Regions from separate parts of the Streptomyces sp. NPDC005931 genome, predicted to be linked through region 1. Evidence: riboswitches for the same ligand, from Rfam matches in the RefSeq annotation. Region 1 holds a riboswitch; the other holds the start of a gene.
The links. A riboswitch is a leader RNA that binds a small molecule or an ion and turns the genes downstream of it on or off. The one in region 1 is predicted to bind S-adenosylmethionine.
Positions count from the first base shown of each region.

Region 2: another riboswitch for S-adenosylmethionine. It lies ahead of thrC (threonine synthase); the one in region 1 lies ahead of ACFYOV_RS01070 (aminotransferase class V-fold PLP-dependent enzyme).

Region 1 covers NZ_JBIAIG010000001.1:236,087-240,906, reverse strand. The annotation lists gene ACFYOV_RS01080 (cytochrome bc complex cytochrome b subunit) at 1-1,237, shown strand, start outside; gene trpD (anthranilate phosphoribosyltransferase) at 1,379-2,443, shown strand; SAM riboswitch class IV at 2,532-2,648, shown strand; gene ACFYOV_RS01070 (aminotransferase class V-fold PLP-dependent enzyme) at 2,829-4,196, shown strand; gene ACFYOV_RS01065 (Lrp/AsnC family transcriptional regulator) at 4,599-4,820, opposite strand, start outside.
Region 2 covers NZ_JBIAIG010000008.1:128,695-133,514, forward strand. The annotation lists gene ACFYOV_RS20115 (trehalose-6-phosphate synthase) at 1-997, opposite strand, end outside; gene ACFYOV_RS20120 (glucosyl-3-phosphoglycerate synthase) at 1,100-2,071, opposite strand; SAM riboswitch class I at 2,234-2,401, shown strand; gene thrC (threonine synthase) at 2,420-3,715, shown strand; gene ACFYOV_RS20130 (MoaD/ThiS family protein) at 3,712-3,987, shown strand; gene ACFYOV_RS20135 (cold-shock protein) at 4,417-4,620, shown strand.

The sequences.
Region 1 (4,820 bases):
GCGCGTCTTCTTCACCGGCGCCTTCCGCAAGCCGCGCGAGATCAATTGGCTGTTCGGCTTCCTGCTGTTCGTGCTCGGCATGTTCACCGGCTTCACCGGCTACTCGCTGCCGGACGACCTGCTCTCCGGCACCGGTGTCCGCTTCACCCAGGGTGCGATCCTGTCCGTGCCCATCGTCGGCACGTACATCTCGATGTTCCTGTTCGGCGGGGAGTTCCCGGGCACCGACTTCGTCGCCCGGTTCTACTCGATCCACATCCTGCTGCTGCCGGGCATCATGCTCGGCCTGGTGGTGGCGCACCTGATCCTGGTCTTCTACCACAAGCACACGCAGTTCGCGGGTGCCGGACGGACCAACAAGAACGTCGTCGGCATGCCGCTGCTGCCGGTCTACATGGCCAAGGCCGGAGGCTTCTTCTTCCTGGTCTTCGGCTTCACCGCGCTGCTGGCCGGCATCGCCTCCATCAACCCGATCTGGAACCTGGGCCCCTACCGCCCGGACATGGTCTCCACCGGAGCCCAGCCCGACTGGTACATGGGATTCGCCGAGGGCCTGGTCCGCGCCATGCCCGGCTGGGAGGTCAACTTCTGGGGCCACACCCTGGTCCTGGGCGTCTTCATCCCGCTGGTGCTGTTCGGCCTCTTCCTCGGCGTCATCGCGCTCTACCCGTTCATCGAGTCCTGGATCACCGGGGACAAGCGCGAGCACCACATCCTGGACCGGCCGCGCAACGCCCCGACCCGTACGGCCTTCGGTGTCGCCTGGGTCACCGGCTACATCATCATGCTGATCGGTGGTGGCAACGACATCTTCGCCACTCACTTCAACCTGTCGATCAACGCGGTCACCTGGTTCGTCCGTATCGGCTTCTTCGTCGGTCCGGTCGTGGCGTTCGTCGTCACCAAGCGGATCTGCCTCGGCCTCCAGCGCCGGGACAAGGACAAGGTGCTGCACGGCCGTGAGTCCGGCATCATCAAGCGCCTGCCGCACGGTGAGTTCATCGAGGTCCACGAGCCGCTCAGCCAGGAGCAGCTCTACACCCTCACCGCGCACGAGCAGTACAAGCCGGTCGAGATCGGCCCGACGGTCGACGAGAACGGCGTCCGGCGCAAGGTCAAGGGCTCCGAGAAGCTGCGCGCCAAGCTCAGCAAGGCGTACTACGGCGAGGAGTCCCAGATCCCGAAGCCGACCGTCGAGGAGTACAAGGAGATCACGAGCGGCCACGGCCACCACTGATCGCTGCGCTCGCCACGCAACGGAGGAGGGGCCCCGTCCGGTGTTCGGACGGGGCCCTTCGCCGTGCCCGGGGCTGGATAGGGTGGAGCCGTCGAGATCCGCGTCCCGCAGTGCGGGACACTTCTGACCCAGGAGCGGCTGATGAGCGCTGTGACCCCCGCTGGAGGCGACACCGCGGCGGGCCGCTCCTGGCCCGCCCTGCTGAACGGCCTGCTGGACGGCCGGGACCTGTCCGCCGACGACACCGCCTGGGCGATGGACCTGATCATGCGCGGTGAGGCGACCGACGTGCAGATCGCCGGGTTCGCGGTGGCGCTGCGGGCCAAGGGCGAGACCGTCGACGAGATCACCGGCTGCGTACGGGCGCTGTACGACCACGCCAACGTGATCGACGTGCCCGGCGCGACGGTCGACATCGTCGGCACCGGTGGGGACGGCGCCAAGACGGTCAACATCTCCACGATGTCCTCGATCGTGGTGGCCGGCACCGGTGCGAAGGTCGTCAAGCACGGCAACCGGGCCGCGTCCTCGGCGTCCGGTGCCTCCGACGTCCTGGAGAAGCTCGGCGTGAACCTCGAGCTGACCCCGCGGCGGGTCGCCGAGGTGGCCGAGGAGGCCGGGATCACCTTCTGCTTCGCGGTCAAGTTCCACCCGGCGCTCCGCCACGTGGCCGCCGCGCGCGGGCAGCTCGGCATCCGGACGGTGTTCAACTTCCTCGGTCCGCTGGCCAACCCGGCCCGGGTGAAGGCCCAGGCCGTCGGGGTCGCCGACCCCCGGATGGCGCCGATCATGGCCGGTGTCTTCGCCGGGCGCGGCCACTCCTCACTGGTGTTCCGCGGTGACGACGGCCTGGACGAGCTGACCACCACCGCCACTTCCCGGGTGTGGGTGGTCCGCGACGGCAAGGTGACCGAGGAGACCTTCGACCCGCGCGACGTCGGCATCGAGCTGGTGCCGGTCGAGGCGCTGCGCGGCGCCGACGCCTCGTACAACGCGGAGGTCGCCCGGCGGCTGCTGGACGGCGAGCCGGGGCCGGTGCGCGACGCCGTGCTGCTGAACTCGGCGGCGGCACTGGTGGCGCTGGAGCCTGGCACCGGGACGCTCACCGAACAGATCCGCACCGGGATGGACAGGGCCGCGGAGGCGATCGACTCGGGCGCCGCGAGGCGGGTGCTGGACCGCTGGGTGGCGGTCAGCAACGCCTGACACCGCACACGGATGTGACCAAGGGCGCGGTCCGCATGCCGGACCGCGCCCTTGCGCATGCGGGAGTGTGTGGCAAGATCTGGGATCAGGTCATGAGCGACAGCCATCAGGCCCCGGCCGGCTGTCCGGCAACCCTCCGTCCGTGGCGGGGTGCCCCGGGTGAGGACCAGGCCGTGAGCAGCAAGGCCCACGGCAAGCGCGGACCCCTCGCACACTGTGGCACGTGTGGGGCCAGGGGTCCTGGTCGTTCGAGGGAGCCTTCCGTGAGCAAGCGAATGCGCTAGGGCCGCAGAGCCCCGCCTCCGCGTCCCCTTTTTCACCCCTGCAGCGCTGGAGCGACGTGCGCTCGCGCGGGGGTCCCGCCCGCCTCTCCGGGAGTTCAGCCATGCCTCTGTCCACCCCTGCCGCCGCTCAGTCCGTCGGTGCTCCGCTGCCCGTGCTGGGCGCGGACGTCACCGTCCCGCTCGTCACCGGCGGCGAGGTCACCTACGCCGCGCTCGACTACGCCGCGAGCGCCCCCGCGCTGAAGCGGGTGTGGGACGACGTGGCCGCGTACGCGCCCTACTACGGCAGCGTCCACCGCGGCGCCGGATACCTCTCCCAGCTCTCCACCGACCTGTTCGAGAACGCCCGCCGGACCGTCGCCGGCTTCCTCGACTGCCGTGCCGACGACCAGGTGGTGTTCACCCGGTCCACCACCGACTCCCTCAACCTGCTCGCCACCGCGCTCCCGGCCGGATGCGAGGTCTTCGTCTTCGAGACCGAGCACCACGCCTCCCTGCTGCCCTGGCGCGGGGCCCGGGTCACCTGCCTGGACGCCCCGCGCAGCCCGCTCCGGGCGGTCGAGACGCTGGAGCGCGCCCTCGCCGCCCGCGACCCCCACGGCCCGGCCCTGGTCTGCGTCACCGGCGCCTCGAACGTCACCGGCGAGCTGTGGCCGGTGCGGGAACTGGCCGCCGCCGCGCACGCGCACGGTGCCCGGATCGTCCTGGACGCCGCCCAGCTGGCCCCGCACCACCCGGTGAGCGTGCGCGAACTCGACGTCGACTGGGTCGCCTTCTCCGGGCACAAGCTGTACGCCCCCTTCGGCTCCGGAGTCCTCGCCGGCCGCTCCGACTGGCTGCGGGAGGCACAGCCCTACCTCGCCGGGGGCGGCGCCAGCCGCCGGGTCACCCGGAGCGCGGACGGGGGAGTGGACGTCGAGTGGCACGACGGCACGGCCCGCCACGAGGCCGGCTCGCCCAACGTGATCGGCGCCCACGCGGTCGCCTCCGCCTGCACGGCGCTCGCCGAGGCCGGGTTCGACGCGCTGATCGCCCACGAGGAGCGGCTGATCCGCACGGTGCGCGAAGGACTCGCGGACGTGCCCGAGGTGCGGTTCCTGTCCCTGTTCGGGGACGGCGCCCCGCGGGTGGGCGTCCTGTCCTTCGTGGTCGAGGGCTGGAACAGCTCCCACTTCGCCGCCGCGCTGTCCGCCGAGTACGGCATCGGCGTACGGGACGGACTGTTCTGCGCCCACCCGCTGGTGCGCACGCTGCTCGGCGGGGACCCGCGGAACCAGGGCGAGTGCGGCGCCCCCGAGGCGGCGCCCGGCGAGAAGTCCCTCAACGCCATCCGGGTCAGCTTCGGCGCGGGTACCCCGGACGAGCACGTCGAGCGGTTCGTGCGGGCCGTGAGGGAACTCGTGCGGGACGGGGCGCGCTGGACCTACCGCACCGAGAACGGTCGGTGCGTGCCGGACACCTCGGCGTGACCTGCGGTCGGCGCCCCGGGGATGCGCCCGTGCGCGCGCCGGCAGTCGGGTGCCAGGGAGGACCGTCCGCAGGGCGCGGTCCGTGGCGTCGGTGAGGAGTCCGGCCCCGCGGAGCTGGGCCTGAGCGGCGGGTATCGGGGCGGGCAGGACGTCGTGGCGGGCGTCTGTGCCCGGCACCTCCGTGGGCGCCCGCGCCCGAGCGTCCGGCGGGGTCCTGTACGGGCCGGGCCGGTCCCTCCGGCCGGAACAACTCGCGCCCTGCGGAGAGGAGTCCGGAGCCGTCGGTGTCGGGCGGCCGCGCCCCGGCGCCCGGAGCGTCGGGGGCCGACGGCGACGCCGCGGATGCGCGTGCCGAACCCCGCGTCCGTGGCGTGATCCGAACGACCGGCCCCGGAACCAGTGCTAGTTGTCCAGGCCGATCGCGAACGCCGCCTCCAGGTCGTGCTGGGAGTACGTGCGGAACGCCACGTGCGTGTCCGTCGCCTCCACGCCCGGGATCTTGCTGATGCGGCCCGGGATGATCTCCGCCAGGTCCTCGTGCTCCTTGACCCGGACCATGGCGATCAGGTCGTACGTCCCGGTCACGGAGAAGACCTCGCTGACGCTGTCCAGCGCCGCGATCCG
Region 2 (4,820 bases), on a different contig from region 1:
CCGTGTAGTCGCGGTACACGGCGAGGTCCTGCCGCGAGGGGTAGGCGAAGGCCACGTGCACGACGCGTTCGCGCCACTCGGGGCGGTCCTCCAGGAGCTGCCCGAAGGCGAGCAGGCCGCGCACGATGTTCTTGGACAGCTCGGTGCGGTCCACCCGCACCACGGTCCGGCGCGCCGTGCCGTCGGGTGCCGTGCCGATCTCGCGGCGCAGCGCGGTGATCCGCTCCTCGACGTCCGCCTCGTGGGACCGGGCGCGCAGGAAGTCCGCATCCGCCCCCAGCCCGTGCACGCCCACCCGCGTGTCGCCGAGCCCGCCCGCGAACTGCTCGCAGCACGCGGTGAACGCGTCCGCCCAGCGGCGGGTGAGGAAGCCGAGCCGGTCGGCGCCCAGCATGCCGCGCAGCACCTGGGCGGCGATGTCGCCGGGCAGCATGCGGAAGTACTCCGGCGGGGCCCACGGCGTGTGCGAGAAGTGACCGATGCGCAGGTCGGGGCGGAGGGCGCGGAGCATCCCCGGGACCAGGGTCAGGTGGTAGTCCTGCACCACCACCGCGGCGCCCTCGGCCGCCTCCTCGGCCAGCGCCTCGGCGAAGGCCCGGTTGTAGCTCTCGTACGACGCCCACTGCCGCCGGAACTCCGCGTCGAAGACGGGCTCCAGCGGGGTCTGGTAGAGCATGTGGTGCACGAACCACAGCACCGAGTTGGCGATGCCGTTGTACGCGTCGGCGTGCACGTCCGCGGGAATGTCCAGCATCCGCACGCCGTCCTCGCCGACCCCGCGCCGCACGGCCTCGCGGTCGCCGTCGGACAGCGCCGAGCACACCCACAGCGCCCCGGCGTCCGGCCCGATCGCCGACAGCCCGGAGACCAGCCCGCCGCCCCCGCGTTTGGCCCGCAGCGACCCGTCCCCGCCCACCGTGTACGAGACCGGCCCGCGGTTCGACGCGACCAGCACCTGAGCACCCTGAACTGCCTGAACAGCCTGCGTGGAAGCCATACGCCTCAACCTAGCCCCGCCCCGGAACGCTCAAACGTACGGATCGGCCGTATACGGCCGGACGCGTTCCCGGGCCCGCGGCGGCCACTTCGCGGCGCTTCCTCAGGCCACCCTGCGGGCCTGGTACTCCGCGATCTCCGCCATGGGCGGCCGCTCCTCGGTGTCCACCGAGTACGTACGCGGCTCGAACCCGTCGCCGGACCGCTCGAACTGGGTCAGCGCCGGGCGGATCAGGTGGCCGCGGGCCAGGCGCAGCTGGGCGGTGCGGTAGATCGCGGCGGCCATGCGGCCGAGGGCCTGGCCGTCCTGGTGGCGGTGCTTGCGCACGCCCACGTCGACCTGGGCCAGTGCGTCGAGGCCCACCAGGTGCAACGCGTCGACGAGCATGCCCAGCTCCACGCCGTAGCCGACCGGGAAGGGCAGCCGCTCCAGCAGGGAGCGGCGGGCCGCGTACTCGCCGCCGAGGGGCTGCACGAAGCCGGCGAGCTGCGGCCAGTGCATGTTCAGCAGGGGCCGCGCCATCAGTTCGGTGACCCGGCCGCCCTGCCCGGCGGCGGCCGTGCCGGAGGCGGGTCCGCCGGTCACCGTGAGGGGACGGTCGTACATGGCCTTCACCAGGGCCACGTCCGGCTCGGTGAGCAGCGGCCCGACGATGCCGGAGACGAAGTCGGAGGAGAACTCGCGCAGGTCGGCGTCTATGAAGCAGACGATGTCGCCCCGGGTCACCAGCAGCGAGCGCCACAGCACCTCGCCCTTGCCCGGCACGGCCGGGACGCGCGGCAGGATCGCGTCCCGGTGCACCACGGTCGCGCCCGCCGCGGCGGCCACCTCGGCCGTGCGGTCGGTCGACCCGGAGTCCACGACCACGATCTCGTCGACCAGCGGCACCTGGAGCACCAGGTCGTGCCGGACGACCGCGACGATGTCGCCGACCGTCTCCTCCTCGTTGAGCGCGGGCAGCACCACGCTCACCGTCTGCCCGGTGGCGCGCTTGGCGGCCAGGATCCGGTGCATCGGACGGTCGGCCACGGACCAGGAGCGTTCGATCAGCCAGCGCTCGACTTCTTCCAGCACCTTCCGCTGCTCCTCACCTGTGTGATCCATCTCGCGGTTCGGACGACTATCTCAACTGTCCTGGCCTTCGGTTACAGTCTTGAGCAACGCGGATGACCATTGCACGTCGGGGGCCGCGACCCAGCGTCCGCCAGAAACACCAGCGGAAACACAACCGAATACAGCTCATCCAGAGGGGCAGAGGGACACGGCCCGATGAAGCCCCGGCAACCCTCCAGCCGGTTCTCGTAGCCGATCACCGCGACAGCGGCGGTCGCTCCAGCGAGGCTCCCGGCTAGGGAAGGTGCCAAATCCGTCTCACGGCGAGATGCGTCGTGAGGAAGATGAGGAGAAAGGGCCTCGCCTCACATGGCTGTGCAGACTGTTGCAAGCACCACCGATTCCCCCGCCGGCTCCGTCGACCTGGGCCCCGCCGCAGCGCTCTCCTGTCGCGAATGCGGCCACCGCGTCCCCCTCGGTCCGGTCTTCGCGTGCGAGGAGTGTTTCGGCCCGCTGGAGATCGCCTACGACTTCTCGGCCCACGACACCGAGGAGCTCCGCAAGCGCATCGAGGCGGGCCCCGCGAACATCTGGCGCTACGCGCCCCTGCTGCCCGTCCCCGCCGACGTGGCGACCAAGCCGAACCTCAACCCGGGCTGGACCGAGCTGGTGCAGGCCGACAACCTCGCCCGTGAGCTCGGCGTCGAGCCCGGCAGGCTCTTCGTCAAGGACGACTCCGGCAACCCGACGCACTCCTTCAAGGACCGCGTCGTCGCCCAGGCCATCGAGGCCGCCCGCGCCTTCGGTTTCACCACCCTGTCCTGCTCCTCCACCGGCAACCTGGCCGGCGCCGTCGGTGCCGCCGCCGCCCGGGCCGGCTTCCGCTCCTGCGTGTTCATCCCGCACGACCTGGAGCAGGGCAAGGTCGTCATGGCCGCCGTGTACGGCGGTGAGCTCGTCGGCATCGAGGGCAACTACGACGACGTGAACCGCTTCTGCTCCGAGCTGATCGGCGACCCGGCCGGCGAGGGCTGGGGGTTCGTCAACGTCAACCTGCGGCCGTACTACGCGGAGGGCTCCAAGACCCTCGCGTACGAGATCTGCGAGCAGCTCGGCTGGCGGCTGCCCGACCAGATCGTCGTCCCGATCGCCTCCGGCTCGCAGCTGACCAAGATCGACAAGGGTCTCCGGGAGCTGATCGAGCTGGGTCTGGTCGAGGACCGGCCGTACAAGATCTTCGGCGCGCAGGCCGAGGGGTGCTCTCCGGTCTCCGCCGCGTACAAGGCGGGGCACGACGTGGTCCGGCCGCAGAAGCCGAACACCATCGCCAAGTCGCTGGCCATCGGCAACCCGGCGGACGGGCCGTACGTGCTGGACATCGCCCGCCGCACCGGCGGCGCCGTGGAGGACGTGACGGACGAGCAGGTCGTCGACGCGATCAAGCTGCTGGCCCGTACGGAGGGCATCTTCGCCGAGACGGCGGGTGGCGTGACGGTCGGCGTGACCCGCAAGCTGATCGAGAACGGTGTCCTCGACCCGGCGCTGACGACGGTCGTGCTCAACACGGGCGACGGCCTGAAGACCCTCGACGCGGTGGCCGGCACCGGTCCGACCGCCACCATCCGCCCCACCCTGGACTCCTTCCGAGAGGCTGGCCTCGCATGAGCGTGACCGTTCGCATCCCCACCATCCTGCGCACCTACACCGGCGGGCAGGCCGAGGTGAGCGCCGAGGGCGCCACCCTCGCCGAGGTCATCGAGGACCTGGAGAAGAACCACACCGGGATCGCCGCCCGCGTCCTCGACGACCAGGGCAGGCTGCGCCGGTTCGTCAACGTCTACGTCAACGACGACGACGTGCGCTTCGAGCAGGGCCTGCAGACGGCCACCCCGGAGGGGGCCGGCGTGTCGATCATCCCGGCCGTCGCCGGCGGCTGATCATTACCTTCGGTAACCACGATTACCGAGTGTTCATCGAATTGCCCCCTCCGTAAGAGAAGCGGAGGGGGCAATTCCATTGGATTGAGCGCGGTAGAGTTGGGGAACGCGCTCCTGATCCACTGATCGGGAACCCTGAATTCCTGCCGCAGACCCGACAAGATGTAGCCAAAGTGTGGGCCCCTTTCGCGGCTTTTGTGCCCTTTGCGTAGCCCGACTTGCCCTGAATTCAGGTGAATTGTCGCCACATTCCGGACCGGTGTCGTCCAGAATTCTCGTCCGATTGACCTGTTGCAGACGGCAGTTGGACAGATACATTCAGCCGCGGTCGACGCGTTCCGGCGCACGCCCCCAACCGTGGGGGGTGAGGTCTGACCCGGGTCCGCGAAGTGTGGATCTGTGCAAGGGCCAGTAATAGGGGAGTTAGGCATGGCTCAGGGCACCGTCAAGTGGTTCAACGCGGAGAAGGGGTACGGCTTCATCGCGGTCGACGGTGGTGCGGATGTTTTCGTCCACTACAGCGCGATCCAGATGGACGGCTACCGCACCCTGGAAGAGGGCCAGCGGGTCGAGTTCGAGATCTCGCAGGGCCAGAAGGGCCCGCAGGCCGACATGGTTCGCGTCACCGCCTGAACGCGCTACCAGCCGCACGCATCTTCTGCTGACGAAGGGCTCGCACCTCCCGGGGTGCGAGCCCTTCGCCGTGCCCGGGACCTGCGCGGCGACGCGGCGCGCACCTTGTTCGCGCGCGGCTGAGCGCCCCCGCCGAACCCCGGAGGCGCTTGCACTCGCATGGGCAGAGTGCTAATCATTGGCGTTAGCACTCTGAAGGT